Regions from separate parts of the Paracoccus sp. SCN 68-21 genome, predicted to be linked through region 2. Evidence: riboswitches for the same ligand, from Rfam matches in the RefSeq annotation. Region 2 holds a riboswitch; the other holds the start of a gene.

Region 1 (18,314 bases), on a different contig from region 2:
CCCCTGGATGCGCATCGACGGCGCGGCGGTCTGGGGCTGCGACGCGGCGCCCCCCGACCGGCGCCTGCTGGCCGGGGCGCTGGCGGTGGGGGCGCTGGCGCTGCTGCTGGGTTGGGTGGCCGAGGTGTCGGGCGCCTTCGTGGCCTTCGCGCGCGCCCTGGGCGATCACCGCGCCCGTAATGCCGCCCTGCCCGTCGGCGGCGTCGAGGAGCTGCGCCAGACCGCGCAGGCCGTGAACGCCTATGTCGCCCAGGACCGCGCCGCGCTGGAGAACCGCGCGCTGGTCCTGTCGGGGGTCAGCCATGATCTGGGCACCCCCGCCACCCGCCTGCGCCTGCGCAGCGCCATGATCGAGGACGCCTCCCTGCGCGAGCGGCTGGAGCGCGACATCGACGAGATGACCACCATGATCGACGGCGTGCTGACCTATACCCGCGCCGAGATCGGGGCCGAACCGTTCCGCCAGCTGTCCCTGACCTCGCTGGCCGAGGCAGTGGTGGCCGATTACCAGGACGTGGGCCTGCCCGTGACGCTGCGCCAGTCGCAGCCGGCCCCGGCCCGCGCGGGCACGCTGTTCTCGCGCACGGCCAGCCGCCCGACGCTGGACAGCCACGCCCTGCTGATGCGCGGCCAGCCCACGGCGCTGCGCCGCGCGCTGTCCAACCTGATCGACAACGCGCTGAAATACGGGCGCGAGGCCGTGGTCGTCACCGGTGGCGGCGCGGACGAGGCCTGGATCGGCGTCACCGATCGCGGATCGGTCCTGACCGAGGAGGACGTCGCCCGCCTAACCGGCGCCTTTCAGCGCGGAGAGAATGCGGGCACCGCCAGCGGTGTGGGACTGGGCCTGGCGATCGTCTCGACCATCGCCGCGCAGCATGGTGGGCGGCTGGAATTCCACCGCGCCTCTCCGGGGCTGGAGGCACGTCTGACCCTGGCGCGGCGGTGGGCGTGACGCAGCGTCCGGGAACCCTGATGGCAAAATCCGCGTTTTCCCGATGAATTCGCAAGAAAGGCTATCATCATGACCCGCGCAGATCCCATCATTCGCCTTGGCTTTGCCGGCGCGGTGGCGCTGCTGAGCGTCACGCCCGCTTTGTCCGCCAGCCCCGCCCAGCCCGTCCAGGGTTGGAGCGCCATGCAGGGCATCGCCCCCGCCACCCTGCTGGAGAAGATCCACACCCTGCCGGTGTCCGAACTGGCCATCGACGATCAGCCCTATTGCGCGTCCGACGCGGAAATCGCGGCCACCCTGCGCCATGATTTCGACGAACACCCCGTCGAGACCGCCGGCGCCCAAGGCACCGAGCTGTGGGGGTCGGACCAGCTGGGGACCTGGACGCTGGTCGCCCCGCGCGCCGATGAGACCAGCTGCATCATCGCCAGCGGCATCGGCTTCAGCGATGACCGCAGCACGCAGGCCTATTACACCGTGGCCGGGTTGTAATCAGCCCACCCGCCGCAGGAAGGCCCGCGTGCGGTCGTCCTGCGCCCGTCCGAACAGCTGTTCGGGCGGCCCCTGTTCGACGATGCGCCCCCCCTCCATAAACACGACCCGGTCGGCGATCTCGCGGGCGAACTGCATCTCGTGGGTGACGATCAGCATGGTCTGGCGCCCGTCCGCGATGCGGCGGATCAGGTCCAGAACCTCGCCCACCCATTCGGGGTCCAGCGCGCTGGTCGGCTCGTCGAACAGCATCAGATCGGCGTCCAGCGCCATCGCGCGCCCAATGCCCACGCGCTGCTGTTGCCCGCCCGACATGGCGGCGGGATAGCTGTCGCCGCGATCCGCCAGCCCGATCTGCGCCAGGATGTCGTCGGCCCGCGCATGGGCGCGATCAGCGGACCAGCCGCGCACAGTGGTCAGCCCTTCGGTGATGTTGGCACGCGCGGTCTTGTTGGCGAACAGGGCATAGTTCTGGAACACGAACCCCGTCCGCCGCCGCAGCGCCAGAATGTCGGCGCGGCTGGCACGGGCGGCATCCACTGTCACGTCGCCCATGCGGATCTGGCCCTGATCGGGCTGGTCCAGCCAGTTCAGGCAGCGCAGCAGCGTCGATTTGCCGGTGCCCGACGGCCCGATGATCGCCACGCGTTCGCCCGGCTCAAGGCACAGGTCGATGCCGTTCAGCACCGTGTTGGTGCCGAACCGCTTGACCAGTCCGGTGATCTCGATCTGACAGCTCATCGGGCGACCGCCTTTCCAAGGCTGGATTCCAGCCGGCGCTGGCCGACCGACAGGGTTTCGACGATGACCCAATAGAACAGCGCGACCACCAGGAACGCCTCCAGATACAGAAAGCTGCCGGCGGCCTCCTTCTGTGCGGCGCCCATCATCTCGGTCACGCCCAGGGTGAAGGCCAGCGAGGTGCTTTTGATCATGTCGATGAAATAGTTCATCAGCGTCGGCGCCGCCGTCCGCGCGGCCTGGGGCAGGATGATCCGGCGCAGCAGCTGGCCCTGGGTCATGCCGATGGATTGGGCGGCCTCCCATTGGCTGCGGTCGACGCCCAGGATGGCGCCGCGGATGCTCTCGGCCATATAGGCCGAGAAATGCAGCGTCAGGCCGATGATCGCCGCCGTCACCCCGTCGATGCCGGTCATGGCGGGCACCACCTGCGGCAGGCCGAAATAGAACAGGAACAGCTGCACCAGCAGGGGCGTGCCCCGGAAAAAGCTGATGAACACCGCCACGATGCGGTCCAGCACCGGCACGCGCAGCACCCGCACGATGGCCAGCGCCGCCGCCAGCGCCAGCGCCGCGATCATGGCGATGACCGCCATGAACAGCGTCAGCGGCACATAGTCCGCGATGACCGGGACCAGCTCCCACATATAGGCGGTGTCCAGGGGGCGCATTTACTCGGCCACGGGCTGCGTGACGTCGGCCTCCAGCCATTTCTGGGATATCTCGGCCAGGGTGCCGTTCTCCTTCAGCGTGGTGATGGCGGCGTCCACGCGGTCGCGCAGCGCCTGCCCGGCCTCGTCATTGCGGAAGGGCAGGGCATTGCGGATCTCCGAGAACGGCTCTCCGGCCAGCTCCAGCGGCAGCGGGCTCTGCGCGATCACCTGCGCGGATGACACGCGGTCCATCACGAACGCATCGACCCGGCCCAGGGCGGTGTCCTGTTCGATGTTGCTCTCATAGGTGCGGATGTCGATCTGATCCGCATTGGGCAGTTCGCGCAGCAGCTGTTCGAAATTCGACCCCAGGTTCACCGCGACCGTCTTGCCGTCCAGGCTTTCGGGGCCGGTGATGCCCGCCGCATTGCCTTCGCGGGTCACGATCTGCGCGCCGTCATAGACATAGGGCTGGGTGAAGGCAAAGGCCGCCTCGCGTTCGGGGGTGATGGTGATCTGGTTGGCGATGGTGTCGATGCGGTTCGATTCCAGCGCGCCGATCAGACCCGAAAAGGACATGGTGACGAATTCGACCTCGTTGCCGGTCTCGGCGGCGATGGCGTTCAGGAAATCGACCTCAAAGCCCTGCAGTGTGTCCGCGCGGGTGAAGGTGAAGGGGAAATAGCCGCCCGACATTCCGACCCGGATCGTGTCGGCGGCGGCGGGCAGGGCGGTGGTCAGCGCCAGAATGGCGGCCATGATGGGGGTGCGCATCGGAAAACTCCTTTGGTTCTTGGGCCTTACCTGCGATCGGCGCGCCCGGTCCGCAAGGCTGTGGCGGCAGAAAAGGACAATCATCGGCGCGGCCCCGCATCGCGAAGGACAGGCCGTCTGCCCAAACGGCCCGCCGCGAATGTTGTTCCGACCGCTTAGCGCGTCATCGCCTTGATCGCGCCGACATGGGCGGCGTCGGCGGCCAGCGCATCGGTGGCCAGCGCGCGGGCGGCATCGGCCAGCTCGGGCGCCGGGTGCAGGCGGTCGACCAGGCCCCAGGCCAGCGCCTCGGGGGCCTCGATCCGGGCGCCGCCCATCAGGATCATCCGCGCCCGCGCCGGTCCCACCAGCGCCACCAGCCGCCCCGGATCGCTGGCCTGCGGCAGAAAGCCAAGCCGCATCACCGGATAGAAGAACCGCGCCTCGGGCACCGCCAGGCGGATGTCGCAGGCCAGCGCCATGCCGAAGGCGCCGCCCGCCAGTGTGCCGTTCAGCGCCGCGATGGTCAGGCAGGGCAGGGCGGCCAGCGCGGCGGACAGATCCTCCCATTCGGGGGCGGTGGCCAGACCCGCGCGGGCCTCGTCCAGGTCGGCGCCTGCGGAAAAAATGCGCCCCGTGCCGGTCAGGATCAGCGCGCGCGCCCCGCTGCCGCGGGCGGCATCGACACCCGCGCGCAGGTCGCGCAGCATCGCGGCGGTCAGGGCGTTCGCCTTGTCGGGGCGGTCGATGGTCAACAGGGACAGGCCGTCCCGGTGCTGGCTGTGGATCACGACTTGTTCCCTTTCCCTTTCGGCGTCACTGTGTCAGAAATCCCGCCAATTTCAGGTTTGCGAAAGGTATCCGCCATGAACCGCCCCCTTGCAACCTCGGCCCTCGCGCTGATCCTGGCCGCTGGCCCCGTCCTTGCCGACGTCACCCCTGCCGAGGTCTGGCAGAACCTGCGCGACAGCTATGAGCAGATGGGCTATCAGGTCCAGGTCGGGTCGGAGGACGCCGCAGGCGACGCCCTGACCCTGACCGATGTGACGCTCAGTTCGGACGAGGCCGAGGCCGCCGAGTTCTCGTTCACCATGCCCCAGATCGCGCTGACCCCGGTGGGCGACGGCTCGGTCCGGTCGGTGATCGACGGCCAGATGACCTTGGTGATGCGCGATGCCGGCCCCGAGGGAGAGCCGATGGGCTTTGACATGACCCTGGACGCGCCGGGCAACGAGACGATCTCGTCGGGCACCCCCGACGACATGCGCCACAGCTTTGTCATGCCAACCATGGCCCTGTCCGGCCGCGCGCTGGACAGCGAGAACGACGCGCCCCTGACCGCGACCCTGACCGGGGTCGAGGGCGTCCAGACGATGACGCGGGCCGCCGATGGCAGCGGCGCGCAGACCTATGAGGGCCGCGCCGACAGCATGGAGATGTCGCTGACCGCCAGCGGCCCCGCGCTGGACGCCCCCGAAGGGTCGGAGGCCACCGACGATTTCGCCGCGACCTTCACCATCAACGACCTGACCATGAGCGGCGACGGCACCACCCCCGCCGGAGAGGTCAATTTCGGCAGCCAGCCGACCCAGGCCCTGCAGGCCGGGTTCGCGGGTCAGGGCACCTTGGGCATGGGCGCGACCACGGGCACCTTCAGCGCCAGCGCGCTGCGCGCCGACGGCCCCGACCAGGAGACCAGCGGCAGCTTCGAGGCCGCAAGCGGCACGCTGGCCGTGTCCATGAGCGCCGAGGGTCTGTCCTATGAGGGCGGCCTGACCGACATGGCGGTCAACCTGACCTCGTCCGACATGCTCTTCCCCATCGCCTATGCGGCGGCCGAGAACCGGTTCCGCCTGGCCATGCCGGTCGTGGCGTCCGAGGCGGAGCAGCCCTTTGCGCTGACCTATCTGTTGGACGGGCTGACGCTGGATGACGCGATCTGGCAGGCGATGGACCCCGAGGCGACCCTGCCCCGCGACCCCGCCCGCCTGTCCATTGACCTTGAGGGGCTGGCGGTGCTGACCGGCAACTTCATGGACCCCGACGCCGCCGTCCCCGCCGAGGACGAGATGCCCTTCCTGCCGCGCAGCCTGTCGATCCGCGATTTCTCGATGTCGGCGGTGGGGGCCGAGGCCGATGTGTCGGGCGAGCTGACCTTTGGCGATGACCCGACCCAGCCCATCGGCACGCTGTCGGGCACCTTCTCGGGGGTGAACACCTTCCTGGACCGCCTGGTCGCCATGGGCGTCGTCCCGGCCGAACAGCTGATGGGCCCGCGCATGATGATGGCCATGTTCGCCCGCCCCGTCGACGGCGCCGAGGACCAGCTGCAGACCGAGATCGAGTTCCGCGAGGGCGGGTCGATCTTTGCCAACGGCCAGCAGATTCAGTGACCTCCGACGCCTGACATCGGGCCGGGGCATGCGTCCCGGCCCCTTCCCTTGCCGCAAGAGAGACCCATGACCGCTGCCACCGACGACCCCCTCCGCCTGAAACGTCTGGCCGAGGCGCTGATCGACGCCGCCCGCCGGGCCGGGGCCGACCAGGCCGATGCGCTGGCGGTGGACGGTCGCTCGGTCAGCATCGACGTGCGCGCGCGCGGTCTGGAACAGGCCGAACGCGCCGAGGGGATCGAGATCGGCCTGCGCGTGCTGATCGGCGGGCGTCAGGCGGCGGTCTCCTCCTCCGATCACGGCGATCAGGCCATCGCCCAGATGGCCTCGCGCGCCGTCGCCATGGCGCGCGAGGCCCCGGTGGACGACCATCTGGGCCTGGCCGATCCGTCCCAGCTGGCGCAGGCCCGCGACGCGCGCGGTCTGGACATCACCGAGGACGCGCCCGAGCCGGACCCCGCGCATCTGCAGGACATGGCCCTGCGCGCCGAGGCCGCCGCCCTGTCCGTCCAGGGCATCACCCAGGTCGAGGCCGCGAATGCCGCCTATGGCCATCGGCGGATGTGGCTGGCGGCGACGAACGGGTTCTCGGGCGGCTACGGGCGCACCACCCATGCGCTGTCGGTCGTGGCCATCACGGGCGAAGGCCTGCGGATGGAACGCGACTATGCCGGCGAATCGCGGGTCCATGCCGCCGACCTGCCCACCCCTGAGGAGATCGGCCTGCTGGCCGCGGAACGCACCCTGGCGCGGGCCGGCGCGAAAAAGCCGCCGACCGGGGCCTTTCCGATCCTGTTCGACCGGCGCGTCTCGGCCTCGCTGATCGGGCATCTGCTGGCGGCGGTGAACGGCAGCGCCATCGCGCGGGGTGCCAGCTGGCTGCGCCGCGATCTGGGCGAGCCGGTCCTGCCCCCCGGCATGGATCTGGTCGAGGACCCGCTGCGGCCCCGCTATCCCTCGTCGCGGCCCTTTGACGCCGAGGGGCTGGCCACGCGCCGCCGCCTGATCGTGGCCGATGGCGTGCTGCAGGGCTGGACGCTGGATCTGGCCACCGCGCGCAAGCTGGGCATGGACAGCACCGCATCGGCCTCGCGCGGCCTGGCCTCCAGCCCGCAGCCGGGCCACAGCAACGTCATCCTGACGCCGGGCACGGCCAGCCGCGACGACCTGATCGCGCGGATGGGGACCGGGCTGGTGGTGACCTCGATGCTGGGCGCCTCGGTCAACGGGACGACGGGCGATTATTCGCGCGGCGCGGCGGGGTTCTGGGTGCAGGATGGGCGGATCGCCTGGCCGGTCAACGAATGCACCATCGCGGGCAACCTGCGCCAGATGCTGATGACGCTGGTGGCGGCGGATGACGCCCTGCCCTGGCGCGGCCATGAGGTGCCCAGCCTGCTGGTCCAGGGCATGACCGTTGCAGGGGCCTGAGTCGTTGCAGGGCGCGCAGGCCGATCTGGACCTGCTGACCGCCGCGGCGCGCGGGGCGGGTCAGATCGCGCTGCGATACTGGCGGCGCGATCCGCAGGTCTGGGACAAGGCCGATGACGCGGGCCCCGTGACCGAGGCCGATCTGGCCGTGAACGACGCCCTGCAGGCGCATCTGATGGGCGCGCGCCCCGCCTATGGTTGGCTGTCCGAGGAATCCGAGGCCGATCCGTCGCGCCAGGATGCGCAGCACTGCTTTATCATCGACCCGATCGACGGCACCCGCGCCTTCATCGACGGGCAGGAGGGGTTCGCCCATTCGCTGGCCGTCGCCCGCGACGGCCGCATCGTCGCGGCGGTGGTGCATCTGCCGGTGCCCGATCTGACCTATGCCGCCCATGCGGACGGTCCGGCCGCGCTGAATGGCCAGCCCATCGCCCCCACCGATGCCGGGATCGAGGGCGCCCGCGTCCTGACCTATCGCGCCATCGCCGATTCGCCCGATTGGCGCGACGGCATGCCGGGGTTCCGGCGCGAGTTCCGGTCATCGCTGGCCTGGCGCCTGTGCCTGGCGGCCGAGGGGCGGTTCGACGCCGCCCTGTCGCTGCGCGCGGCCTGGGAATGGGATATCGCGGCGGGCGCCCTGATCGCGGAACGCGCGGGCGCGCGGGTGACCGACCGGCGCGGCCAGCCGATGCGGTTCAACAGCACGCGCGCGCAGGTGGACGGCCTGATCGTGGCGGGCCAACGGCTGCACGGGCAGCTGCTGGCGGCGCTGGTCTGACCCTCAGGCGATGCCGTAGCGGGCGCGGGCCTCGGCAAAGGAGATCAGCTTGCCCTGGGGGTCGTCCCACAGGTGCAGGCGCACCGCCGACAGGCTTTCGCGGATGGTCAGGCGCTGTGCCTCGGCCAGCTCGCGGTGGTCGCGGATGACCTCGCCCAAGCGGTAAAAGGGGATGCGCGAATACAGGTGATGGACGTGGTGGATGCCGATATTGCCGGTCAGCCAGCGCAGCGGCTGCGGCAGCACATAGTGAGAGCTGCCCTCCAGCGCCGCATCGTGGATCTGCCAATCCTCGGCGCGCGACCAGTGGGTCTCCTCGAACTGGTGCTGGACATAGAACAGCCAGACGCCGATGGTCGCGGCCACCACCACGGTCGGCAGGAACACCACCAGCACCGGCAGCCAGCCCCCCGCCCACACGATCAGCGCGACCAGCACCGCGATGGCGGCATTGGTGCCCATCGCCGACATCCAGTACTGCCGCTGGCCCATCAGGCCCAGGGGCAGGCGGTTCTGCAGGATGAACAGATAGCTGGGGCCCAGCACGAACAGCACCATCGGATGGCGGTACAGCCGGTACATGAACCGCCCGAACCCGCTGCGTGCCCGGTATTCGTCGATGGTCAGCGTCATCACGTCGCCGATGCCGCGCTGATCCAGATTGCCGTGATAGGCGTGATGGATCGCGTGGGTGCGTTTCCACACCGCATAGGGGGTCAGGGTCAGCACGCCCAGGCTGCGCCCGACCCAATCCTGCGCGCGGCGGTTCTTGAGGAACGAGCCGTGCCCGCAATCATGCTGAATGATGAAGATGCGGACCAGGAACAGCCCGTTCGCCGCCGCCAGAATCAGCGCCAGCCAGGCGCTGACCGACAGCGCGGCCCAGGCCAGCGCCCAGACCGCCATCAGCGGCAGCAGCGTCACGGCCAGTTCGAACAGGCTGCGCGGGGTCGAGGGGTCGCGATAGCGCGCCAGCGTGGTCAGCCATTCGCGGGCGCTGCGGGGGGATAGAGGTTGGTCGAGCATCAAGGCCTGTCGTTCTGCGTCCAGCCGTGCCGGCGCCTGTCGGGAGCCGGCGGGCGTGCGGGGCCGGTGAGGCACCACGGCGCCAACGGCCTTGTGGGTGCGGTTGCAGTTAAGGCCGTGCGCGCGGTTTTTCAACAGATATGATGCCGCAGTCACGGGGTTTTGCCCCCGTCAGCCCGCGATCCACGGCCACAGCAACCGCAGGGCGATGGCCCACATGACCAGCGCCACCGCCAGCTCCAGCCGCCGCCACGCCGCCGGGCGGGCAAAGACCGGCCGCAGCCATGCCGCGCCATAACCCAGGCTGAAAAAGAACAGCAGCGACCCGGTCATGGCGCCCGCGGCAAAAGCCACTTCGCGCCCTGGAAACTGGGTCGAGATGGCGCCCAGCAGCACCACCGTGTCCAGGTAGACATGCGGGTTCAGCCAGGTGATGGCCAGACAGGCCAGCAGCACCCGCCCCAGCCCCTGCGACCCGCCCGGCGCGGCCTGCAGCGCGTCCTGCGCGGTCAGGGCCGCGCGCAGGCTGCGCGCCCCGTACCAGATCAGGAAGGCCGCCCCCGCCAGCCGCATCACCGGGTCCAGCCAGGGCATCCGCGCCATCAGCACCCCGGCCCCCGCCACCCCCGCCGCGATCAGCACCGCATCCGAGATCGCGCAGGTCAGGCACACCGCCAGCACATGCCGCCCGCGCAGCCCCTGACGCAGGACAAAAGCGTTCTGCGCGCCGATCGCCAGAATCAGGCCAAGTCCGGTCATCAGGCCGGTCAGAAAGACGGTCATGGAGGCTCTCCGCTGCGATGCCCCGCCCTAGCGCGCCGGGGCCGATGAGGCAAACCGTAGCGGCCGGGGGGTGGCGCTGGACGGCAGGCCGGTGGGCAGATCGGCCACAGCGCAGGGGGGCGTGACATCAAGGCTCTTGCATGTGTCGGGGGGGCGGGCGCACAATTCGACCATGTTCAGGGGTGCGGGCCACGGCGCAAGGTCGCGGGTCGCCCGGACCCGGAACGCCCGTCCCGAACCGGCCACGCCCCGGCGCGTGCCTTTGCCGTGAAAGGCACCCGATGTTCGACAATGCCGACGCGATCCTGCTGGCCCGCATTCAGTTCGCCTTCACGGTCAGCTTCCACTTTCTGTTTCCCGCCTTCACCATCGGCCTGGCCAGCTTTCTGGCGGTTCTGAACGGGCTGTGGCTGTGGACCAAGGACAGCAAGTATCTGGATCTGTTCCGATACTGGGTCAAGATCTTTGCCCTGGCCTTTGCGATGGGCGTCGTGTCGGGCATCGTGATGTCCTATCAGTTCGGCACCAACTGGTCGGTCTTTTCCGACAAGGCGGGACCGGTCATCGGCGGACCCATGGCCTATGAGGTGCTGTCGGCGTTTTTCCTGGAGGCCGGGTTCCTGGGCATCATGCTCTTCGGCCGCGAGCGCGTGGGGCCGACGCTGCACATGGTGGCCTGCGCGGCAGTGGCCCTGGGCACGGCCTTTTCGGCCTTCTGGATCCTGTCGGTGAACAGCTGGATGCATACCCCGGCCGGGTTCGAGATCGACGCCGCCACGGGTCAGTTCCTGCCCACCGATTTCTGGCAGGTCATCTTCAACCCATCCTTTCCCTATCGCCTGATGCACACGGTCACGGCGGCCTATCTGACCACGGCCTTCATCGTCGGGGGCGTCGCCGCCCTGCACCTGCTGCGCCACCGGCATCGCCGCGACCGCGTCAGCCCGGCCACGCGCACCATGTTCAGCATGGCGATGTGGATGGCCGCGATCTTTGCCCCGGTCCAGATCGTGCTGGGCGATTTCCACGGCATCAACACGCTGGAACATCAGCCTGCCAAGGTCATGGCCATGGAGGGCCATTTCGAAAGCCACGAGGCAGGCGCGCCGCTGTATCTGTTCGGCATCCCCAACCAGGAGGAGCAGCGCCTGGACTATGCCGTCGGCATCCCCAAGCTGTCCTCGCTGATCCTCAAGCACGACCTGAACGCGCCGCTGGCGGGCCTGGACACCATCCCACGCGAGGATCAGCCCCCCGTGGCCATCGTCTTCTGGTCGTTCCGCATCATGGTGGCCCTGGGGTTCGCGATGCTGGGCATCGGGCTGTGGTCGCTCTGGGCGCGCTGGCGGGGCGTGCTGCATGACAGCCCGATGCTGCACCGCGCGGCGCTGGCCATGGCGCCGTCGGGCCTGATCGCCGTGCTGGCGGGCTGGGTCACGACCGAGGTCGGGCGCCAACCCTTTACCGTCTATGGCTATCTGCGCACCGCCGACAGCGCCGCGCCGCTGGATGCGGCGGCGGTAGGGGCATCTCTGATCGCCTTTATCGTCGTTTATTTTGCGGTCTTTGGGGCGGGGACATACTATATCCTGCGTCTGATGAACCGCGCCCCCAGCAGCAATGAGCCGCGCCTGAAGGACGATCTGGACAGCCCGATCCGCACGGCGGGCACCACGCCCGCCCAGCAGCACCCGACCCGCCGCATCCAACCCGGAGAGTGACCATGCCCATTGCCGAAGGCGTTTCGCTGGATCTGACCGTCATCTGGGCCTTCATCATCGCCTTTGCGGTGCTGGTCTATGTGATGCTGGACGGGTTCGACCTGGGGTTGGGCATGCTGTTCGCGGTCGAACCCGAAGGCCATGACCGCGACGTCATGATGAACTCGGTCGCGCCGGTCTGGGACGGCAACGAGACCTGGCTGGTGCTGGGCGGGGGCGGGCTGTTCGCGGCCTTTCCGCTGGCCTATGCGCTGATCCTGCCCGCGCTGTATGCGCCGATCATGGCGATGCTGCTGGCGCTGATCTTTCGCGGGGTCGCGTTCGAATTCCGCTGGCGGACGACGCGCTGGCGCAAGGTCTGGGACGTGGCCTTCATCGGCGGATCGGCGATGGCGGCGCTGGCGCAGGGGATCACTCTGGGCGGGCTGCTGCAGGGCATCGACATCGACAAGGCCGCGCGACAGTATTCGGGCGGCTGGTGGGACTGGCTGACGCCCTTCACGCTGATGGTGGGCGTCGCGGTCATGGTCGGCTATGCCCTGCTGGGCGCGACCTGGCTGGTGATGAAGACCGAAGGCCCGCTGCAGGACCGGATGCGCAAGCGGGCCTGGGTCCTGGGCGTCGCGACGGTCGTGTTCATGGGCGTGGTCAGCCTGTGGACGCCGTTCCTGCAGGACGGCTATTACAGCCGCTGGTTCGGGGGCTGGAACATCATCCTGGCGGCGGGCGTCGGGGCGGCGGTGCTGGCCCTGGCCTTTGGCATGTTCCGCACGCTGATGGTCAATCACCACGACTACTGGCCGTTCCTGTTCGCCCTGGGCATGTTCATCCTGGGCTTTGCGGGGCTGGGATTCTCGATGTTCCCCTATATCGTCCCCGTCCAGGTCACCATCTGGGAGGCCGCCGCCCCCGAGAACAGCCAGATCTTCATGCTGGTCGGCGCCTCGGTGCTGATCCCGGTGATCCTGGCCTATACCGCCTATTCCTATTGGGTGTTCCGCGGCAAGATCGACCCGAACGAGGGGTATCACTGATGCCCGCACCCCTGCGCAAGCTGGGCTGGTTCGTGGGATTGTGGCTGGCCAGCGTCGCGGTCATCGGCACGGTGGCCTTCCTGATCCGGCTGTGGATCGTCTGATCCGCGCTTGACGCGCCCCGCCCCGCGCGCCATTCAGGCGGCGATGGTTTCCGGCGGGCCAAGGTTCCTGCCGGATGAAAAGGGAACGCGGTGAGGTGTAGCCATCAGGCGCCGAACCCGCGACTGCCCCCGCAACTGTAAGCGGCTAGGCTGTTCCGACGATGCCACTGTCCCCTTGGGGGGCGGGAAGGCCGGAACAGCCCGCGATCCGCCAGTCAGGAGACCTGCCATCATCGACACTTCAACCGGGCGGGGTGCCCTGGGGACGTGCGATGTCGTGGCCCCCGGGTCCTTGCGCGCGGTTTTCCGGCCCCTGTCCCCGTTCTTCGGGAAGGAAGACGGATGACACGGCTTATTTCGGTCGCAGCCCTGCTGCTGGCCCCCCTGATGGCGCAGGCCGCGCCGACCCAATACCCGCTGACCTTGGACAATTGCGGCTGGCCGCTGACCTTTGACGGCCCGCCCGACAACGTGGTCTCCATCGGGCAATCCACGACCGAGATCCTCTATGCGCTGGAGGCGCAGGACCGCATGGCGGGCACCGCGCTGTGGTTCAACGAGGTGCTGCCCGCCTATGCCGAGGTGAACGAGGGGGTCGAGCGCATCGCCGACAACATGCCCGGATTCGAGGCTGTGGTGAACAAGCGCCCCGGTTTCGTGCCGACGATGTTCGACTGGATGATCGGCGCGCAGGGCGTGGTGGGCACGCGCGAGCAATTCGCCGATCTGGGCATTCCCGCCTATGTCATGCCGACCGATTGCGCGCAGAAGAACAACACGGTCGGCGCCGACGGCACCCGCCTGGCCGACTTCGACATCGCCACCCTGTACCAAAGCATCGACGAGATCGCGGCCATCATGGACCTGTCCGACCGGGGCGACGCCCTGATCGCCGACCTGCGCGCCCGAGAGGCGGCGGCGGTCGATCGTGCGCAGGCCCTGGACCTGCCCGATGCCTCGGCGGTGGTGTGGTTTTCATCGGCGCATCTGGAGGTCGATCCCTATGTCGCGGGCGGGCGGGGCATCCCGGCTTGGATGCTGCGCGCCTTGGGGCTGCGCAATGTCGTGACCTCGGACGAGGAATGGCCAACCGTGGGCTGGGAAACCATCGCCCGCGCCGACCCCTCGGTCATCGTGATCGCGCGGATGGACCGCCGCCGCTTTCCCGCCGATGACCACGAGGCCAAGCTGGAGTTCCTGGCCCGCGACCCCGTCACCAGCCAGATGACCGCCGTGCGCGAAGGCCGCATCATCATCCTGGACGCCGAGGCAATGCATGCCGGCATCCGCATGATCGACGGGCTGGAGGCGCTGACCGACGCCATGGCGGACCTGCCGCGATGAGCGTGGCCACGGCCAGCCCGCCCCTGACCCGTCAGGGGCTGCGTGCCGCCCGGCAGGCGGCCTGGGTCGCGGCGGTGCTGGCCGCGGCCCTGCTGGCCGGGATCTGCATCGGCGAGACCCCGATTTCGGTGACGACCGTCCTGCAGGTACTGGCCAACCGGTTGTGGGGCGCCGATCACGCACTGGACGCGATCGAGGCGGGGATCATCTGGTCCTATCGCCTGCCGCGCACGCTGGTCGCGGGGGCCTGCGGGGCGGGGCTGGCGATCTGCGGGCTGGTCCTGCAATCGCTGCTGCGCAACGCGCTGGCGGACCCTTGGCTGCTGGGCATCTCGGCGGGGGCCTCGACCGGGGCGGTGCTGGTGACGGTGGCGGGTGTGGGCGGTGGCATGGTCGCCATGTCGGGCGGTGCGCTGATGGGCGCGCTGACCGCCTTCGCGCTGGTCGCGGGGCTGGCGCGGCTGTCGGGCGGCGGTCCGGGCGCGCGCGGCGCGGGTCAGATCGTGCTGGCGGGCATCGCCGGATCGCAGCTGTTCAATGCGCTGACCTCCTTCGTGATCGCGAAATCGGCCAGCGCGGAACAGGCGCGCGGGCTGATGTTCTGGCTGCTGGGCAACCTGTCGGGCGTGCGCTGGCCCGATGTGCATCTGGCCGTGCCCGCCGCGCTGATCGCGCTGGTGGTGGTGGCGGCCCATGCGCGCAGCCTGGACGCATTCGCCTTTGGCGCGGAATCGGCGGCCTCTCTGGGGGTGCCGGTGCGGCGGGTTCAGGTGGTGCTGATCGGTGCCGCGGCGATGGCGGCCGCCGTGATGGTGTCGATCACCGGGGCCATCGGTTTCGTGGGGCTGGTGGTGCCCCATGCCGCGCGGCTGCTGGTCGGCGTGCGGCACGGCCGGCTGGTGCCGGCATCCGCGCTGATCGGGGCGGTGTTCCTGATCGGGGCCGATATCCTGTCGCGGGTGCTGATCCCGGGGCAGGTCCTGCCCATCGGCGTCGTGACCGCGCTGGTCGGCGCGCCGATCTTTGCGGTGATCCTGATCCGCCACCGGGGGGCGTCGTGATGCTGTCGGGGCAGGATCTGACCCTGCGCCGCGGCGGCGCGCGCATCGTCGACGGCGTGACCCTGGCGGTGCAGGAGGGCGAGGTTCTGGGCCTGATCGGCCCCAACGGGTCGGGCAAATCGACGCTGATGCGGCTGCTGGCCGGGCTGCTGCGCCCCGACCGGGGGCAGGTCACGCTGGAGGGCCAGCCGCTGGCGGCCCTTGGGCCGCGCGGGGTGGCGCGCCGCCTGGCCTTTGTCGCGCAATTCTCGGAGACGGCACAGCGCCTGACCGTCCGCGACGCGGTCGAGCTGGGCCGCACCCCCTGGCTGGACGCGCGCGCCCCCTGGTCGCCCCAGGACGAGGCGCATGTCACCCACGCCCTGTCCCTGCTGGACATGGCGGGGTTCGAGGCCCGCGATTGGGCCTCTCTGTCGGGCGGTGAGCGTCAGCGCGTCCATATCGCCCGCGCGCTGGCCCAGACCCCGCGCATCCTGATGCTGGACGAGCCGACGAACCATCTGGACATCCGCCACCAGCTGCAGGTGCTGGAACTGGTGGCGCGCCTGCCGCTGACCGTGGTGATGGCGCTGCACGACCTGAACCAGGCGATGCGCTGCGACCGGCTGGCGGTGATGCAGGCGGGGCGGCTGGTGGCGCTTGGCCCGCCTGCGCAGGTGCTGGACGATGCGCTGCTGCGCGACGTCTTTGGTGTGCGGGCGCAGCGGCTGACCGACCCCGATGACGGCAGCGCGATCCTGCGGTTTCAGCCCAGATAGGCGCGCAGCCCCGGTGGCGGATTGTCCAGCAGAGGCCCGGTCGGGCGCGGCGGGTGGACGCGCCCCCCCTCGACCAGCAGGGTGTCGGGGGCAAAGGCGCGGGCATCGGCGGGGTCATGGGTGACCATCAGCACGGTGGTGTCGGCGGCGATCTGCGCCAACAGGGCCAGCATCTCGGCCTTGAGCGCGGGGCCAAGCGCCGCGAAGGGTTCGTCCAGCAGCAGCAGGGGGCGTGCCCGCAGCAGCACGCGGGCCAGCGCCACGCGGCTTTGCTGGCCACCTGACAGGGCATCGGGGCGACGCTCGCCCATGCCGGACAGGCCGACCTGGTCCAGTACCTGGGCCACGCGGGCCTGCTGCGCGCGGTTCAGCCGCAGGTCCGGGCGCAGGCCCATCCCTATATTTTGTTTTACGCTCAGATGCGGAAACAAATTGTTGTGCTGAAACAGGATCGAGACGGGGCGTTTTCCAGGCGGCATCGCGGTGATGTCCTGCCCCTCCCACAGCAGGCGTCCTTGGGTCGGGGCCAGAAACCCCGCCACCAGCGCCAACAGGGTCGATTTGCCAGAGCCAGAGGCACCGATGACCGCATGCCTGCCTGCGGGGACGGTCAGGTCGGCGGCCAAGGCGAAATCATCCTGACGCAGCAGGATGTCGCGGAACTCAAGCGCCATGGCGGCCTCCCCTGTCAAAGGCCCAGAACAGGGCCAGGCTGATCATCATCAGCAGCAGCGCGCAGGCCGCCGCATCCGCCATCCGATATCCGTTCATCAGCTGATACAGCATCAGCGGCAGCGTCGGATTATCGCCCGCGAACAAGGTGATCACGCCCAGATCGCCCATCGCCAGCGCCGCGGCCAGCCCCGCGCCAAAGCCCAAGGGCCGGGCCAGGCGCGGCAGCACCAGCAGCCGCAACCGCGCCCAGCCCCGCAGGTCCAACGATGCCGCCAGCCGACCGTAATCCTTCTGCAGCGCCCGCGCCGCCGGGATCAGCGCACGCAGCGCGAAGGGCAGGGCCATGGCCGCGTTGATCAGCGCCGTGACCGGCAGAGCCATCTGCTGCGGCGTGACCGTCCCGCGCAGCAGGATGAACAGCCCCGTCCCCAGCACCAGCGGAGAGGCGATCAGCGGCAGCATGCCCGCCCCCTCGACCCACCGCGCGCCGCCCCGCGCCACCGTCAGGGCCAGCGCCAGGGCCGCGCCCGCGCAGAGCAGCGCCGAGATCACCGCCATCAGTACCGACCGCCGGGTGGCCTGCCAGACCTCGGGCGGCAGGGTGGTCAGGCGCGGCAGCCCGGCCAGCGTGACCGAGATCAGTGGCGCCAGCAGGAACGCCGCCGCCGCCGCGATCACCGCCGCATCCGCCAGCCGCCGCCAGCCGCCGGGCGCGGGCGGGCCACCCACCGCGTCCAGCCCCGCGCCAAAGCCCGCCGGAATCGCGATCCGCGCCGCCAGCAGGGCCGCACCCACGCAGATCGCGATTTGAACCAGCCCCAGGGCCGCGGCCCGCCCCAGGTCGAAATCGAACCGGAACGCCTGATAGATCGCCAGCTCGACCGTGGTCGCCCGCGGTCCCCCGCCCAGGGCCAGCGCCACCGTGAACGAGGTCAGGCAAACCAGGAACACCGCCAGCCAGACGCCGGGCAGCACGCCGCGCAGCATCGGGCGTTCCAGATGGCGGGCGATGTCGCGGGGCGCGAAATCAAGGCTGGCGGCCAGCCGGAACCGTTCCGCCGGGATCGCCTGCCAGCCTTGCAGGATCAGCCTTACCGACAGTGGCACGTTGAAGAACACATGCGCCAGGATCACTCCCTGCCAGCCATAGATGCCGATGGCGGGCAGGCCCATGGCCTCCAGCGCGCCGTTCAGCACGCCGTTGCGCCCGAAGATCGCGATCAGCCCCAGAACCGCCACGATCACCGGCAGGATGAAGGGCGCGCCCAGCAGCGTGACCAGCAACCCCCGCCCCCGGAACCGCCGCCGTGCCAGCGCGCGCGCCACCGGCACGGCCAGCGCCGCCGACAGGGTCGCGGACAGCGCCGCCTGCCACAGGGTGAACCAGACGGCGCGCAGGTCCCATTCGGTCAGGCCCGACAGCCCGCCCGCGATCCAGACCACTGTCGCCAGCGTGCCCAGGATCAGCGCGGCCAGCAGGGCCGCAATGGCGTGGCCGATGCTCAGCGGAAGGCCCGCTGCCATTCGTCCAGGGCGGGGGCGCGCAGGTCCTCGGCCTCGTCTTCGGAGAGGAACAGCGTGGTCTCGGGGCGAGGCAGGTCGCGCATCA
Region 2 (12,696 bases):
ACCGACCCCGCCGACCTGGCCGCCCGCATCGCGCGGCTGGCCGCGGAACAGCACATCCTGCGCGTCAAGGGCCACGTCGCCGTCGCGGGCAAGCCGATGCGCCTGCTGGTCCAGGCCGTGGGCGGGCGCGTCCGGCACCAGTACGACCGGCCCTGGGGCGACAGCCCGCGCCGGTCGCGGCTGGTGGTGATCGCCGAGCATGACCATATCGACATGGCCGCGATCCGCGCCGTGCTGGACGGTGTGCCCGCATGACCGGGGCTGCCTGATGCATGTCATCTTTCGCGAACAGGTCGGGCTGGATCAGTCTGATGCCCCCTATGATCCCGGCCAGACGCCGGCGGATCTGGTGGTCCTGTCCTTTTCGGACAGCGACCTGGGGGCCTTTGCGGAAGGCTGGAAGCGGGCGGCGGGCGGCCTGCCCTCCACCCGGCTGTGCAATCTGGTGGCGCTGCGGCACCCGGTCTCGGTCGATACCTATGTCGAACAGACGCTGTCGGGGGCACGCGGCATCCTGATCCGCATCATCGGCGGAGAGGCCTATTGGCCCTATGGCCTGGCATCCGTGCAGGATCTGGCGCGGCGGCAGGGCATCGCGCTGGCGGTTCTGCCCGCGGACGGGCGCGACGATGCGCGGCTGGATCAGATGTCCACCGTGCCCGCATCGGTGCTGCGCGTGCTGCGGCGGCATTGCGAACAGGGCGGCGCGGTGGCGGCGCAGGCGGCGCTGGCGCAGCTGGCCATAGCGGCGGGCCTGGACGCGGCGCCGGTGCCTGGCATCAAAACGCTGCCGCAGATGGGGTTCTATGACCCGGATCACGGCGTCATCGCCGATCCGGGGGCGCCACACGCGCTGGTGACCTTCTATCGCAGCTGGCTGGCGGCGGCGGACATGGCGGCGATCGACGCGCTGATCCGGGCGCTGCGGGCGCGGGGCATCGCGGCGGTGGGGGCTTTTGCGCCCTCGCTCAAGACCGCGGGGCTGGCCGATTGGCTGCACGCGGCGCTGCCGCAGCCGCCCGCGATGGTGGTGAATGCCACCGCCTTTTCGGCGGGAACCGAGGCGCCCTTTGCCCACTTCCCCGGCCCGGTCTTTCAGGTGGCGTTGTCCACCAACCGCCGCCGGGACTGGGCCGGGGCGGAACGCGGGCTGTCGCCGTCGGACCTGGCCATGAACGTGGTCCTGCCCGAGGTGGACGGCCGCATCTTTGCAGGCCTGATCAGCTTCAAGTCGCCTGCCCCGCGCGACCCTGACCTGCAATATTCGCGCTTTGCCCACCGCCCCGACCCGGCGCTGGTCGCGGCGGCGGTGGATCGCATCGTGGCCTGGGGCGCGCTGGCGCAGGGGGCGGGCCGCGTGGCGATGGTGCTGTCCACCTATCCGGGGCGCGACTGGCAGCAGGCCCATGCCGTGGGGCTGGACGCGCCGGCCTCCGCGCAGGCCGTTGGGGCGATGCTGGGCGCCGAGTTGCCCGCGATGCCGGACGGGACCGTGGCTTGGCCGCTGGACGACTATCGTGCCGCCCTGGCCCGCCTGCCGCAGGTCCTGCAGGACAATCTGCACGCGGCCTGGGGGCCGCCCGAGACCGACCCCGATTGCCGCGACGGCGCCTTTCACCTGCGCGCCAGCCTGCACGGGCCGGTGATCCTGGCGCTGCAGCCCGAGCGCAGCCACCGCGCGGGGCGCGAGGACAGCTATCACGACCTGACCCGCGTGCCGCGCCATGCCTATGTGGCCTTCTATCTGTGGCTGGCGCAGCAAGGCGCGCAGGCGCTGATCCATATGGGCGCGCATGGCACGCTGGAATGGCTGCCGGGCAAGGCGGTGGCGCTGTCGGGCGACTGCTGGCCCGCGGCGCTGCTGGGCGCGATGCCGGTGATCTATCCCTTCATCGTCAACGATCCGGGCGAGGCCGCGCAGGCCAAGCGCCGCATCGGGGCCGTGACCCTGGGCCATATGCCGCCGCCCATGCGGGAGGCCGCCCTGCCCCCCGGCATGGCGGGGCTGGAGCGGTCCTTGGACGAATATTCCACCGCCGACGGGCTGGACCCCGCCCGCCGCGACCGCCTGATCGCCGCGATCCGCGACGAGGCGCGTGCCCTGGGGGTCGAGGCCGATCTGGGCATCCCGTCTGATGCCAGCGCCGCCGAGGCGATCACCCGCATCGACCGCTTTGTCTGCGACATCAAGGAAAGCCAGTACGGAGAGGGGCTGCATGTCTGGGGCAGCGGCGCCTGCGGTCAGGCCGAACGGGACGGGCTCATGGCCGCCCTGGCCGGGCGCTTTGTGCCGCCGGGGCCGTCCGGGTCGCCCAATCGGGGGCGGTCGGACGTCATGCCCACGGGGCGCAACCTGTTCAGCGTGGACCCGCGCGCCGTGCCCACGCCATCCGCCCATGCGCAGGGGGTGAAACTGGCCGAGGAGCTGCTGCGCCGCCACCTGCAGGATCACGGCGACTGGCCGCGCGGGCTGGTCGTGGACCTCTGGGGCAGCGCGACCATGCGCACCGCGGGCGAGGAATTCGCCATGGCCCTGCATCTGGCCGGGCTGAAGCCGGTCTGGGATGCGGGGTCGGGCCGCGTGTCGGGGGTCGAGGTCGTGCCGCTGGCGCTGCTGGGCCGACCGCGGATCGACGTGACGCTGCGGGTCTCGGGCCTGTTCCGCGACGTGTTCCCGGTGCTGGCCCAGCTGTTTCAGACCGGGGCCGCGACGCTGGCCGCACGCGACGAGGCCCCCGACCAGAACCCCTATGCCGGGGGCGCGCGGGTGTTCGGCCCGCAGCCCGGCCAGTACGGGCTGGGCATGGGCACCGCGCCCGACACCTTCACCGATGAGGCGCGTGCGGCGGCGGGCGAGGCGTGGATTGCGGCCTCCAGCTGGGCGATCGGCGCGGATGGCACCAGCCACGAGGCCCGCGACGCGCTGGAGGCGCGGCTGACCCGCGCCGACAGCTTTGTCCACGCGCAGGACCTGCCCGAGACGGACCTGCTGCTGGCTGCCGATTATGCCGCGCATGAGGGGGGCTTCGCCGCCGCCATGGCGCGGATCGGGGCCGCGGCACCCGCGCTGTACCACCTGGACGCGACGCAGCCCGACCGCCCCCGCGCCCGCACCCTGACCGAGGAGATCGCCCGCACCACCCGCGCCCGCGCCGCCGACCCGGCCTGGGCCGATGCGATGACCGCGCATGGATACCGGGGCGCAGCCGAGATCGCCGCCACGCTGGACCACATGGCGGCCTTTGCGCATCTGGCGGGGGCGGTACCCGCGCATCTGTTCGACCTGTATCACGACGCGACCCTGGGCCGCCCCGAGATCGTCGATTTCATGCAGGGCGCGAACCCCGAGGCGCTGGCCGCCATGCGCGACCTGTTCCAGCGGCTGCACGATGCGGGGCTGTGGGTCACGCGGCGCAACTCGATCGCGGCGGGGCTGTCGTGATCCGCGGCTGGTGCCCCGGCGCGCTGCGCCCGATGGAATCGGGCGACGGATGGGTGGTGCGCATCCGCCCTCCCGGCGGGCGGCTGAGCCATGCGCAGGCCCAGGCCATCGCCGATGCCGCCGAGGCCCATGGCAACGGCGTGATCGAACTGACGGGCCGCGCCAACCTGCAGCTGCGTGGCGTGACGCCCGCGACCCACGCGCCTCTGATCGCCGCGCTGCGCCAGCACGGCCTGATCGACGCGGACACAGCGACCGAACAGCGGCGCAACATCATCGTCACGCCCTTTGCGGCGGCGCAAACCGATGCGCTAGCGGCCGAACTGGCCACTACCTTGGCCGAAAGCGGCCTGCCCCTGCCCGCCAAGTTCGGCTTTGCCGTCGATACCGGCCCCGCGCCCGTCCTGACCCGCGATCCGGCCGATATCCGCATCGAACGCGGCCCCGGCGGCCTGATCCTGCGCGCCGACGGCATGGCGCAGGGCGCTGCCTTTGGCGGCCATGACCAGGCGATCGCGCTGGCCCGCTGGTTCCTGGATCAGGGCGGCGCACCGCAGGGCCGGGGGCGCATGGCCGCGCTGATCGCGGGCGGCGCGTGCCCCCCCGGCGCGACGCTGGCGGCCACGGACGGCGAGCCCGCGCAGACCCCCGGACGGGTGCCGCAGGGCATGCTCGTCGGGCTAGAATTCGGGCAGATCCCACCCGACACGCTGCGGCGGCTGGCCCGGCTGGCGCCTCTGCGCCTGACGCCGTGGCGGATGCTGCTGGCCCAGGGGGCGCGCGCCCTGCCCGCGCTGGACGGGCTGATCGCGGACCCCGCCGACCCGCGGCTGCGCCTGCGCGCCTGCCCCGGCGCGCCCGCCTGTCCGCAGGGGCATGGCCCGACCCGTGACGTCGCGCGCAGCCTGGCCACCCTTGTTCCCGACGGAGCGATCCTGCATGTCAGCGGTTGCGCCAAGGGCTGCGGCTGGCCCCGCGCGGCGGACGTGACGCTGACCGCGACGCCCGCCGGGTTCGACCTGATCCGGCACGGTCGCGCCCATGACGTGGCCGCCCTGCGCGGCCTGCACCCCGATCAACTGCCAAAGGTTCTGTGATGCCCCATGACTATGAAAAGGACGGCGCCGCCATCTATCGCCAGTCCTTTGCCACCATCCGGGCCGAGGCCGATCTGGCGCGTTTCGACACCGATGAGGAACCCGTCGTCGTCCGCATGATCCATGCCGCGGGACTGGTGGGCCTGGAGCGCGACGTGGCCTTCACCCCCGGCATGGCGACCGCGGCCCGCGCGGCTCTGGCCGCAGGTGCGCCGATCCTGTGCGACGCGCGCATGGTCAGCGAAGGCATCACCCGCCCGCGCCTGCCCGCCGACAACGCCGTCATCTGCACCCTGAACGATCCGCGCGTGCCCGACATGGCGCGCGACATGGGCAACACCCGCAGCGCCACCGCGCTGGAGCTGTGGCGCCCCTTCCTGGAGGGCGCGGTCGTGGCCATCGGCAACGCGCCCACCGCGCTGTTCCACCTGCTGAACATGCTGGAGGACCCCGCCTGCCCCCGCCCCGCCGCGATCATCGGCTGTCCCGTGGGGTTTGTCGGCGCGGCGGAATCGAAAGACGCGCTGATGGCCGCGCCCCCGGTGCCGTCGGTCATCGTGCGGGGCCGCCTTGGCGGGTCGGCCATCACCGTCGCCGCGATCAACGCGCTGGCCAGCCGGAGGGAATGATGGGACGCATCATCTGCGCAGGGCTGGGGCCGGGCGATCCGGACCTGATCTCGGTCCGGGCCGACAGGGCGGTGCGCGGCGCGCGCCACGTCGCCTATTTCCGCAAGCCCGGCAGGCCCGGTCAGGCGCGCCGCATCGTCCAGGGCATGCTGGCGCCGGATGCGGTCGAATACCCGATGGAATACCCGGTCACGACCGAAATTCCCTTTGACCACCCTGATTACAACGACGCGCTGGCGGGGTTCTATGACCTCTGGGCCGCGCGGCTGGCGCAGCTGGCGCAGACCGAGGATGTGGTCGTCCTGTGCGAGGGCGATCCGTTCCTTTACGGCAGCTTCATGCATCTGCAGATCCGTTTGCAGGGGCTGGCCCAGGTCGAGGTGATCCCCGGCATTCCCGGCATGGTCGGCTGCTGGAACGCGCTTGGTCAGCCGATGACTTGGGGCGACGATGTGCTGACCGTGCTGATGGGCACCCTGCCCGAATCGGAGCTGATCCGCCACATGCAGGGCAGCGACGCGCTGGTGGTGATGAAGACCGGCCGCAACCTGCCCAAGCTGCGCCGCGCCTTGGCGGCATCCGGTCGTCTGGCCGACGCCTGGCTGATCGAGCGCGGTACCATGCCCGGCCAGCGCATCGCGCCCCTGGCGGATGTGGCCGACGACGATTGCCCCTATTTCGCGATCCTGCTGGTGCATGGGCACGGGCGGCGCCCCATGGCGCGGGTGGCGGAATGAGCGGCTGGATCACCGTCGCGGGGCTGGGGCCGGGGTCCGACGCCATGGTGACGCCCGAAGTCGCCGCCGCGCTGGAACAGGCGACCGACGTGATCGGATACATCCCCTATGTCGCCCGCGTGGCCGCGCGCCCCGGCCTGACCCTGCATGCCAGCGACAACCGGGTGGAGCTGGACCGCGCCCGCCACGCGCTGTCGCTGGCCGCAGGCGGTGCGCGGGTGGTGATCGTGTCCTCGGGCGATCCGGGGGTGTTCGCCATGGCCTCGGCCCTGTTCGAGGCGCTGGAGGAGGCCGGGGGCGATCCCGACATCCGCATCCTGCCGGGCATCACCGCGATGCTGGCGGCCGCGGCGCGGGCCGGCGCGCCCCTGGGCCATGATTTCTGCGCGATCAACCTGTCGGACAACCTCAAACCCATCGCGCTGATCGAACACCGCTTGCGCCACGCGGCGCGGGGCGATTTCGCGATGGCCTTCTACAACCCGCGCTCGGCCAGCAGGCCGCAGGGATTCGCCCGCGTGCTGGAGGTCCTGCGCGAGGAATGCGAACCCGGCCGCCTGCTGATCTTTGCCCGCGCCGTCAGCACCCCGGACGAGGCCTTGCGCGTCGTCACGCTGGCGGAGGCCACCCCCGACATGGCCGACATGCGCACCGTGGTGCTGGTCGGAAACGCGGCCACGCGGCGGGTGGGCCGGTGGGTCTATACCCCGCGCGGGGCGGTCTGATGCAGCCAGTCCAGCGCCTGCTCTGGTGCGGGAACCTGGGGCCTGTCGGGGGCCGGGGGCCGGTCGATCATGATCACGCGGATGCCCAGATCGCGCGCGGCCTGCAGCTTGGCGCTGGCCCCCGCGCCGCCGCTGTTCTTGGCGACCAGATGGGTGATGCCATGCGCCGCCATCAGCGCCCGGTCGCCCGCGACATCGAAAGGGCCCCGGGCAATCACCACCTCCGCGTGCGGCAGGGGGGCCACGTCGGGCGCATCGACCAACCGCAGCAGCCAGCGATGCGGCAGGGCGGCAAAGGGGGCCAGGGTCTGCTTGCCGATGGCCAGGAACACCCGCGTGGGCGTGACGGGCAACGCCGTGACCGCGCCCGCGATATCCGCCACCTGCGTCCAGCCGGGACCGGCCTGCCAGGCCGGGCGGCGCAGCATCAGCATGGGCACCCCCGCCGCATGGCAGGCGGCATCCGCATTGCGGCTGATCTGGGCGGCAAAGGGATGGGTCGCGTCGATCAGATGGGTGATCCGCTGGTCGCGCAGGTATCGGCCCAGCCCATCGGCGCCCCCGAACCCGCCCACCCGCATGGGCAGCGGCTGCGCCAAAGGTGCCGCCGTGCGCCCGGCATAGGAGAACACCGCATCGACCCCCGCCCCCGCCAGAATGGCGGCCATGCGGCTGGCCTCGGTCGTGCCCCCCAGCAGCAGGACGCGCATCATGTCTGACCCCTGGCTGACGATCATCGGCATGGGCGAGGATGGACCGGCGGGCCTGCCGGATGCAAGCCGTGCCGCGCTGGACGCGGCCCAGGTCGTCTTTGGCGCGCCCCGTCTGCTGGACCTGGCCGGGGTGGCCGGGCAGCCATGGCCGGTGCCCTTCGATCTGGCGCCTCTGCTGGCGCGGCGGGGCGCGCGCGTGGCGGCGCTGGTGTCGGGCGATCCGTTCTGGTGCGGCGCGGGTGGCAGCATCGCGGCCGTGCTGGAGCCGCACGAATGGCGCGCCCTGCCCGCCCCCGGCGTGCTGTCGCTGGCAGCCGCACGCCTTGGCTGGCGGCTTGAGGCGGTGGTGACCCTGGGCCTGCACGCGGCCCCCCTGTCGCGCCTGCGCCCGCATCTGGCGCGCGGCTGCCGCATAATCGCGACCCTGCGCGACGGCGACGCGCCCGCCGCCCTGGCCGCATGGCTGGTGGACCAGGGCGCCGGGGCTGCGCGGCTGACGGTGCTGGAGCGTCTTGGCGGGCCGCAGGAGCGTGTCCGCCAGACCCGCGCCGATGCCTTTGCGCTGGATTGCGCGGCACCCGTGGCGGTGGCCATCGACGGGGCGGATCTGCCGCGCGGCTTTGGCCTGTCCTCGGTGCCGGGCCGCCCCGAGGACAGCTTTGCCCATGACGGACAGATCACCAAGTCGCCCATCCGCGCCCTGACGCTGGCCGCCTTGGCTCCGCGCGCAGGCGAGATGCTGTGGGATATCGGCGGCGGCTCGGGCTCGGTCGCGGTGGAATGGGCGCTGGCCGGGGGGCGCGCCGTGACGGTAGAGCCGCGCGCCGACCGCATCGCCACCATCCGCGCGAATATCGACGCCTTCGGGCTGGGCGGCCGCGTCACCGCGATCCACGGCGCGGCCCCTGGCGCGCTGCCGCAGGGCAGCCCCGATGCGATCTTTGTCGGCGGCGGGGCGGATGCGGCGCTGATCGCGCATCTGTGGGACCGGCTGACCCCCGGCACGCGTCTGGTCGCCAATGCCGTGACGCTGGAGACCGAGGCCCTGCTGGCCGACTGTCACGCCCGCCATGGCGGCCGCCTGCTGCGCATCGACATCGCCGAGGCCGCCCCCTTGGGCCGGATGCGCGGCTGGACCGCCGCCCGCCCCATCGTGCAATGGAGCGTGACATGCGCATCGCCGGAATAGGCTGTCGTCCCGGCACGCCGCTGGCGGACCTGTCCGCCGCGCTGCAGGCCGCGGGTGGCGCGGATGCGCTGGCGACGATCCCCGATCGTGCCCCCGAAATCCGGCCCTTGGCCGATGCCCTGTCCCTGCCCCTGCATCTGGTGCAGGTCGCGGGCATCGCCACCCCCACGCAATCGCCGCGCATCCTGGCGCTGCACGCCACCGGGTCGGTGGCCGAGGCCGCCGCCATCGCGGCTGGCGGCCGCCTGACCCATCCGCGCCGGACCTTCGGCCCCATCACCATCGCCATCGCAGAGGTTCCATGACCGTCCATTTCATCGGCGCAGGCCCCGGCGCGCCCGACCTGATCACCCTGCGCGGCCGCGACCTGATCGCGGCCTGCCCGGTCTGCCTCTATGCGGGGTCGCTGGTGCCTGCGGCCCTGCTGTCCCATTGCCCGCCCGGCGCGCGCATCGTGAACACCGCCCCCCTGTCGCTGGACCAGATCATTGAGGAAATCGCCGCTGCCGATGCGGCAGGCCATGACGTCGCGCGGCTGCATTCGGGCGACCTGTCGGTCTGGTCCGCGATGGGCGAGCAGATCCGCCGGTTGCGGGCGCTGGACATCCCCTTCGACGTGACGCCGGGCGTGCCCAGCTTTGCCGCCGCCGCTGCCGCGCTGCAGACGGAACTAACCCTGCCCGGCCTGGCGCAATCGGTCGTGCTGACCCGCACGCCGGGGCGCGCCTCCTCGATGCCGGAAGGCGAGACGCTGGCCGCATTTGCCGCGACTGGGGCGACGCTTGCGATCCATCTGTCGATCCACGCGCTGGAGCAGGTTGTGGCCGATCTGACGCCGCATTACGGCCCCGACTGTCCGGTGGCTATCGTCTGGCGGGCCAGTTGGCCGGACCAGCGGGTGATCCGCGCGACCCTGGCCACGGTGGACGCGCAGGGCATCGACCGCACCGCGCTGATCCTGGTCGGCCCGGCGCTGGCGGCTGAGGGGTTCGACGACAGCCGCCTTTATGCGGGCGATTACGACCGACGCTATCGCCCGGTCGGTGACGCGCCGAGGTTCCCGGAATGACGCCGGGCCTGATGATATCCGCCCCCGCATCCGGCACGGGCAAGACGATGCTGATGCTGGGCCTGCTGACCGCGCTGCGCAGGCGCGGGCTGGCGGTGCAGCCCTTCAAGTCGGGGCCGGATTACATCGATCCGGGGTTCCATCTGGCGGCCTCGGGGCGCGCCAGCTTCAACCTGGATGCCTGGGCGATGGAGCCGGGGCGCCTGGCCGCCCATGTCACCGGACAGGACGATGCCGACCTGGTCCTGGCCGAGGGGTCGATGGGCCTGTTCGACGGCGTGGCGACAGCGGGAGAGACCGGCATCGGCTCTAGCGCGGAAATCGCGATGATGATGGGCTGGCCCGTGGTGCTGATCCTGGATGTCAGCGGGCAGGCGCAATCGGCGGCGGCGACCGCGCGGGGCTTTGCCACGCTGCGGCCCGATCTGCCGTTCGCGGGGGTGGTGCTGAACCGCGTGGCCTCCCCGCGCCACGACCGGCTGATCCGCGAGGGGATGACCCAGGCCGGCATCCGCGTGCTGGGCAGCCTGCCGCGACAGGGCAACATCGTGCTGCCCGAGCGTCATCTGGGCCTGATCCAGGCCGAGGAGACGGCGGGGCTTCAGGCCATCCTGGACCATGCGGGCGATTTCATCGCAGCGCATTGCGATCTGGATGCGATCATCGCCGCCGCCGCGCATCGCGCCCTGCCCGACGCGCCCGCGCCACGTCCGCTGACGCCGCCCGGGGGCCGCATCGCGCTGGCCCGCGACGCGGCGTTCAGCTTTGTCTATCCGCATGTGCTGGAGGCGTGGCGGCGGGCGGGGGCTGTGATCCTGCCGTTTTCGCCGCTGGCCGATGAGGGGCCGGATGACAGCGCCGATTGCTGCTGGCTGCCAGGCGGATACCCGGAGCTGCACGCGCCCCGGCTGGCCGCCTGCGACGGGTTCCGCACGGCCATGCACCGCTTTGCGGCGACGCGGCCGGTGCATGGGGAATGCGGCGGCTACATGGCGCTTGGGGCAGGTCTGGTGGACGCCGATGGCGTACGCCACCAGATGTTGGGCCTTCTGGGACTGGAGACCAGCTATGCCAAACGCCGCATGCACCTGGGATACCGCCGCGCCGAGCCACTGACCGCCCTGCCGGGGCTGGGGCGGGTGGCGCTGCGCGGGCATGAATTTCACTATGCCTCGATCCTGTCGCAGCCCGATGCGGCGCTGGCCCGCGTGACCGATGCGACCGGGGCCGAGGTCGCGGAAACCGGCAGCCACCGGGGCACCGTCACGGGCAGCTTCTTTCACCTGATCGCGCCCGCCGCGACTTGACGAGGGCACGGCGATCACGTCTAGGTGAGGGCCTGCATGGTGCCCATCAGGCGTGAAACGCCGGGCTTCATCGGGAACGGGGAAGGGTGGACCCAATCGCGGCACCCGAAGCCTCGGCCGCCCCCGCGACTGTATGCGGAGAGCGCGCGTCACCAACGCCACTGGAGCGATCCGGGAAGGCTGACGCCGCGCCCTGACCCGCAAGCCAGGAGACCGGCCATGTCAGCCAACCATCCCGCCGTCGGGTGTGACGGCCACAGGAGTGTGACATGCATATCGAAGAAGGCGTCGTTAACGGCGCGAAACTGATCTTGGGATACGCTACCGCCGCCACGGCGGGGCTGTATTCGCTGAAGCTGGCCGTGGATGCGGTGCGGGCGCAGGGGGCCGCGTCGCTGGCCGCCCGCGCAGGGCTGGCCACGGCCGCGACCTTCGTGTTCTTTCAGGTGCTGCCGACCTGGCCCGTCGGCGTGTCCGAGGTGCATCTGATCCTGGGATCGACGCTGTTTCTGCTGTTCGGGGCGGCGCCTGCGGCCATCGGGCTGGCGATGGGGCTGCTGATCCAGGGGCTGTTCTTTGCGCCCTTCGATCTGCCGCAATACGGGATGAACGTCACGACGCTGCTGGTGCCCCTGTTCGCGGTCGCGGCGCTGGCGCGGCGGGTGATCGCGCCGGGCACAGCCTATGTGGACCTGCGCTATGGTCAGGCGCTGGCGCTGTCGGCGGCCTATCAGGGCGGCATCGTGACCTGGGTCGCGTTCTGGGCCTTCTACGGCCAGGGGGTCGAGGCCACGGCGGGCGTGCTGTCCTTTGGCGCGGCCTATCTGCTGGTCCTGGCGCTGGAGCCTGTGGTCGATCTGGCTGTGCTGGCGGGCGCCAAGGCCGCGCGCGGACTGCGGGGCAGCGGGCTGGTCACACAGCGCCTTTACGCATGATCGATCTGGTGCTGATCGGGGCGGGCACGGGCCATCCCGACCACCTGACCCTGCAGGGCGTCCGCGCCCTGCAAGAGGCTGATCTTGTTCTGATTCCCCGCAAGGGCGCGGGCAAGGAGGATCTGGCGCATCTGCGTCTGGCGATGCTGGCGCGGCTCCGGCCGGACGGCGCCGTGGTCGAGGTCGACCTGCCGGTGCGGGATCCGGACCTGCCCTATCTGCAAGGGGTCGAGGCCTGGCACGACGCCATCGCGCAGGCCTGGGCGCAGGCGGTCGACCTGCCGCAGGGTGGGACCGTGGCGATGCTGGTCTGGGGCGACCCCTCGCTCTATGACAGCAGCCTGCGGATCGCGGCGCGGCTGGACTGGCGCGCGCGGGTCATTCCGGGGATCACGGCGATCCAAGCGCTGTGCGCGGCCCATGCCATCCCGTTGAATTCCCTGGGCAATGAGATTCTGATCACCACCGGTCGCCGCCTGCGCGAGAGCGGCTGGCCCCAGGGCTGCGACCGCGCGGTGGTGATGCTGGACGGCGCCTGTGCGTTCCAGACGCTGGCCCCCGAGGGGCTGTCGATCTGGTGGGGCGCCTATCTGGGCATGGTCGAGGAGCGGCTGGAGAGCGGCCCGCTTGCCGAGGCCGGGCCGCGGATCGTGGCGCTGCGGGCCGAGGCGCGGGCGGCGCATGGCTGGATCATGGATTGCTATCTGCTGGCCCGGAACGGCGCGCACTAACCCGTCACCGGGGGCGCACCGCGCAGACACAGGGCGTACACCGACAACGCACGGCCGCTTAAGGCGCCGTTAACGGTCGGGCGGCAGTCTGGCGGGCATCGATCCTGCGGAGGCACCATGTC

Evidence for each region. Region 2 has a riboswitch for cobalamin ahead of ABS73_RS15930 (energy-coupling factor ABC transporter permease). Riboswitches for the same ligand answer to the same signal wherever they lie in the genome.
Region 1: linked by a shared signal. The riboswitch ahead of ABS73_RS08220 (ABC transporter substrate-binding protein) and the one ahead of ABS73_RS15930 (energy-coupling factor ABC transporter permease) in region 2 are both predicted to bind cobalamin.

The regions. Positions count from the first base shown of each region.
Region 1 is NZ_MEES01000019.1:30,339-48,652, reverse strand. Features, by position in the region: gene ABS73_RS08290 (ATP-binding protein) at 1-955, shown strand, start outside; gene ABS73_RS08285 (hypothetical protein) at 1,025-1,447, shown strand; gene ABS73_RS08280 (amino acid ABC transporter ATP-binding protein) at 1,448-2,188, opposite strand; gene ABS73_RS08275 (amino acid ABC transporter permease) at 2,185-2,859, opposite strand; gene ABS73_RS08270 (amino acid ABC transporter substrate-binding protein) at 2,860-3,615, opposite strand; gene ABS73_RS08265 (enoyl-CoA hydratase/isomerase family protein) at 3,771-4,385, opposite strand; gene ABS73_RS08260 (DUF2125 domain-containing protein) at 4,461-5,987, shown strand; gene ABS73_RS08255 (TldD/PmbA family protein) at 6,054-7,418, shown strand; gene ABS73_RS08250 (3'(2'),5'-bisphosphate nucleotidase CysQ) at 7,405-8,199, shown strand; gene ABS73_RS08245 (fatty acid desaturase) at 8,203-9,225, opposite strand; gene ABS73_RS08240 (LysE/ArgO family amino acid transporter) at 9,397-10,008, opposite strand; gene ABS73_RS08235 (cytochrome ubiquinol oxidase subunit I) at 10,290-11,729, shown strand; gene cydB (cytochrome d ubiquinol oxidase subunit II) at 11,732-12,763, shown strand; gene ABS73_RS08225 (DUF2474 family protein) at 12,763-12,867, shown strand; cobalamin riboswitch at 12,895-13,113, shown strand; gene ABS73_RS08220 (ABC transporter substrate-binding protein) at 13,210-14,211, shown strand; gene ABS73_RS08215 (FecCD family ABC transporter permease) at 14,208-15,272, shown strand; gene ABS73_RS08210 (ABC transporter ATP-binding protein) at 15,269-16,030, shown strand; gene ABS73_RS08205 (thiamine ABC transporter ATP-binding protein) at 16,018-16,704, opposite strand; gene ABS73_RS08200 (ABC transporter permease family protein) at 16,694-18,229, opposite strand; gene ABS73_RS08195 (thiamine ABC transporter substrate-binding protein) at 18,208-18,314, opposite strand, start outside.
Region 2 is NZ_MEES01000073.1:6,637-19,332, forward strand. Features, by position in the region: gene cobW (cobalamin biosynthesis protein CobW) at 1-255, shown strand, start outside; gene cobN (cobaltochelatase subunit CobN) at 269-3,442, shown strand; gene cobG (precorrin-3B synthase) at 3,439-4,539, shown strand; gene ABS73_RS15890 (precorrin-8X methylmutase) at 4,539-5,168, shown strand; gene cobI (precorrin-2 C(20)-methyltransferase) at 5,168-5,905, shown strand; gene cobJ (precorrin-3B C(17)-methyltransferase) at 5,902-6,630, shown strand; gene ABS73_RS15905 (cobalt-precorrin-6A reductase) at 6,606-7,340, opposite strand; gene cbiE (precorrin-6y C5,15-methyltransferase (decarboxylating) subunit CbiE) at 7,342-8,532, shown strand; gene ABS73_RS15915 (cobalamin biosynthesis protein) at 8,514-8,837, shown strand; gene cobM (precorrin-4 C(11)-methyltransferase) at 8,834-9,601, shown strand; gene ABS73_RS15925 (cobyrinic acid a,c-diamide synthase CobB) at 9,598-10,908, shown strand; cobalamin riboswitch at 10,929-11,144, shown strand; gene ABS73_RS15930 (energy-coupling factor ABC transporter permease) at 11,178-11,843, shown strand; gene cobF (precorrin-6A synthase (deacetylating)) at 11,840-12,574, shown strand; gene ABS73_RS15940 (BrnA antitoxin family protein) at 12,692-12,696, shown strand, end outside.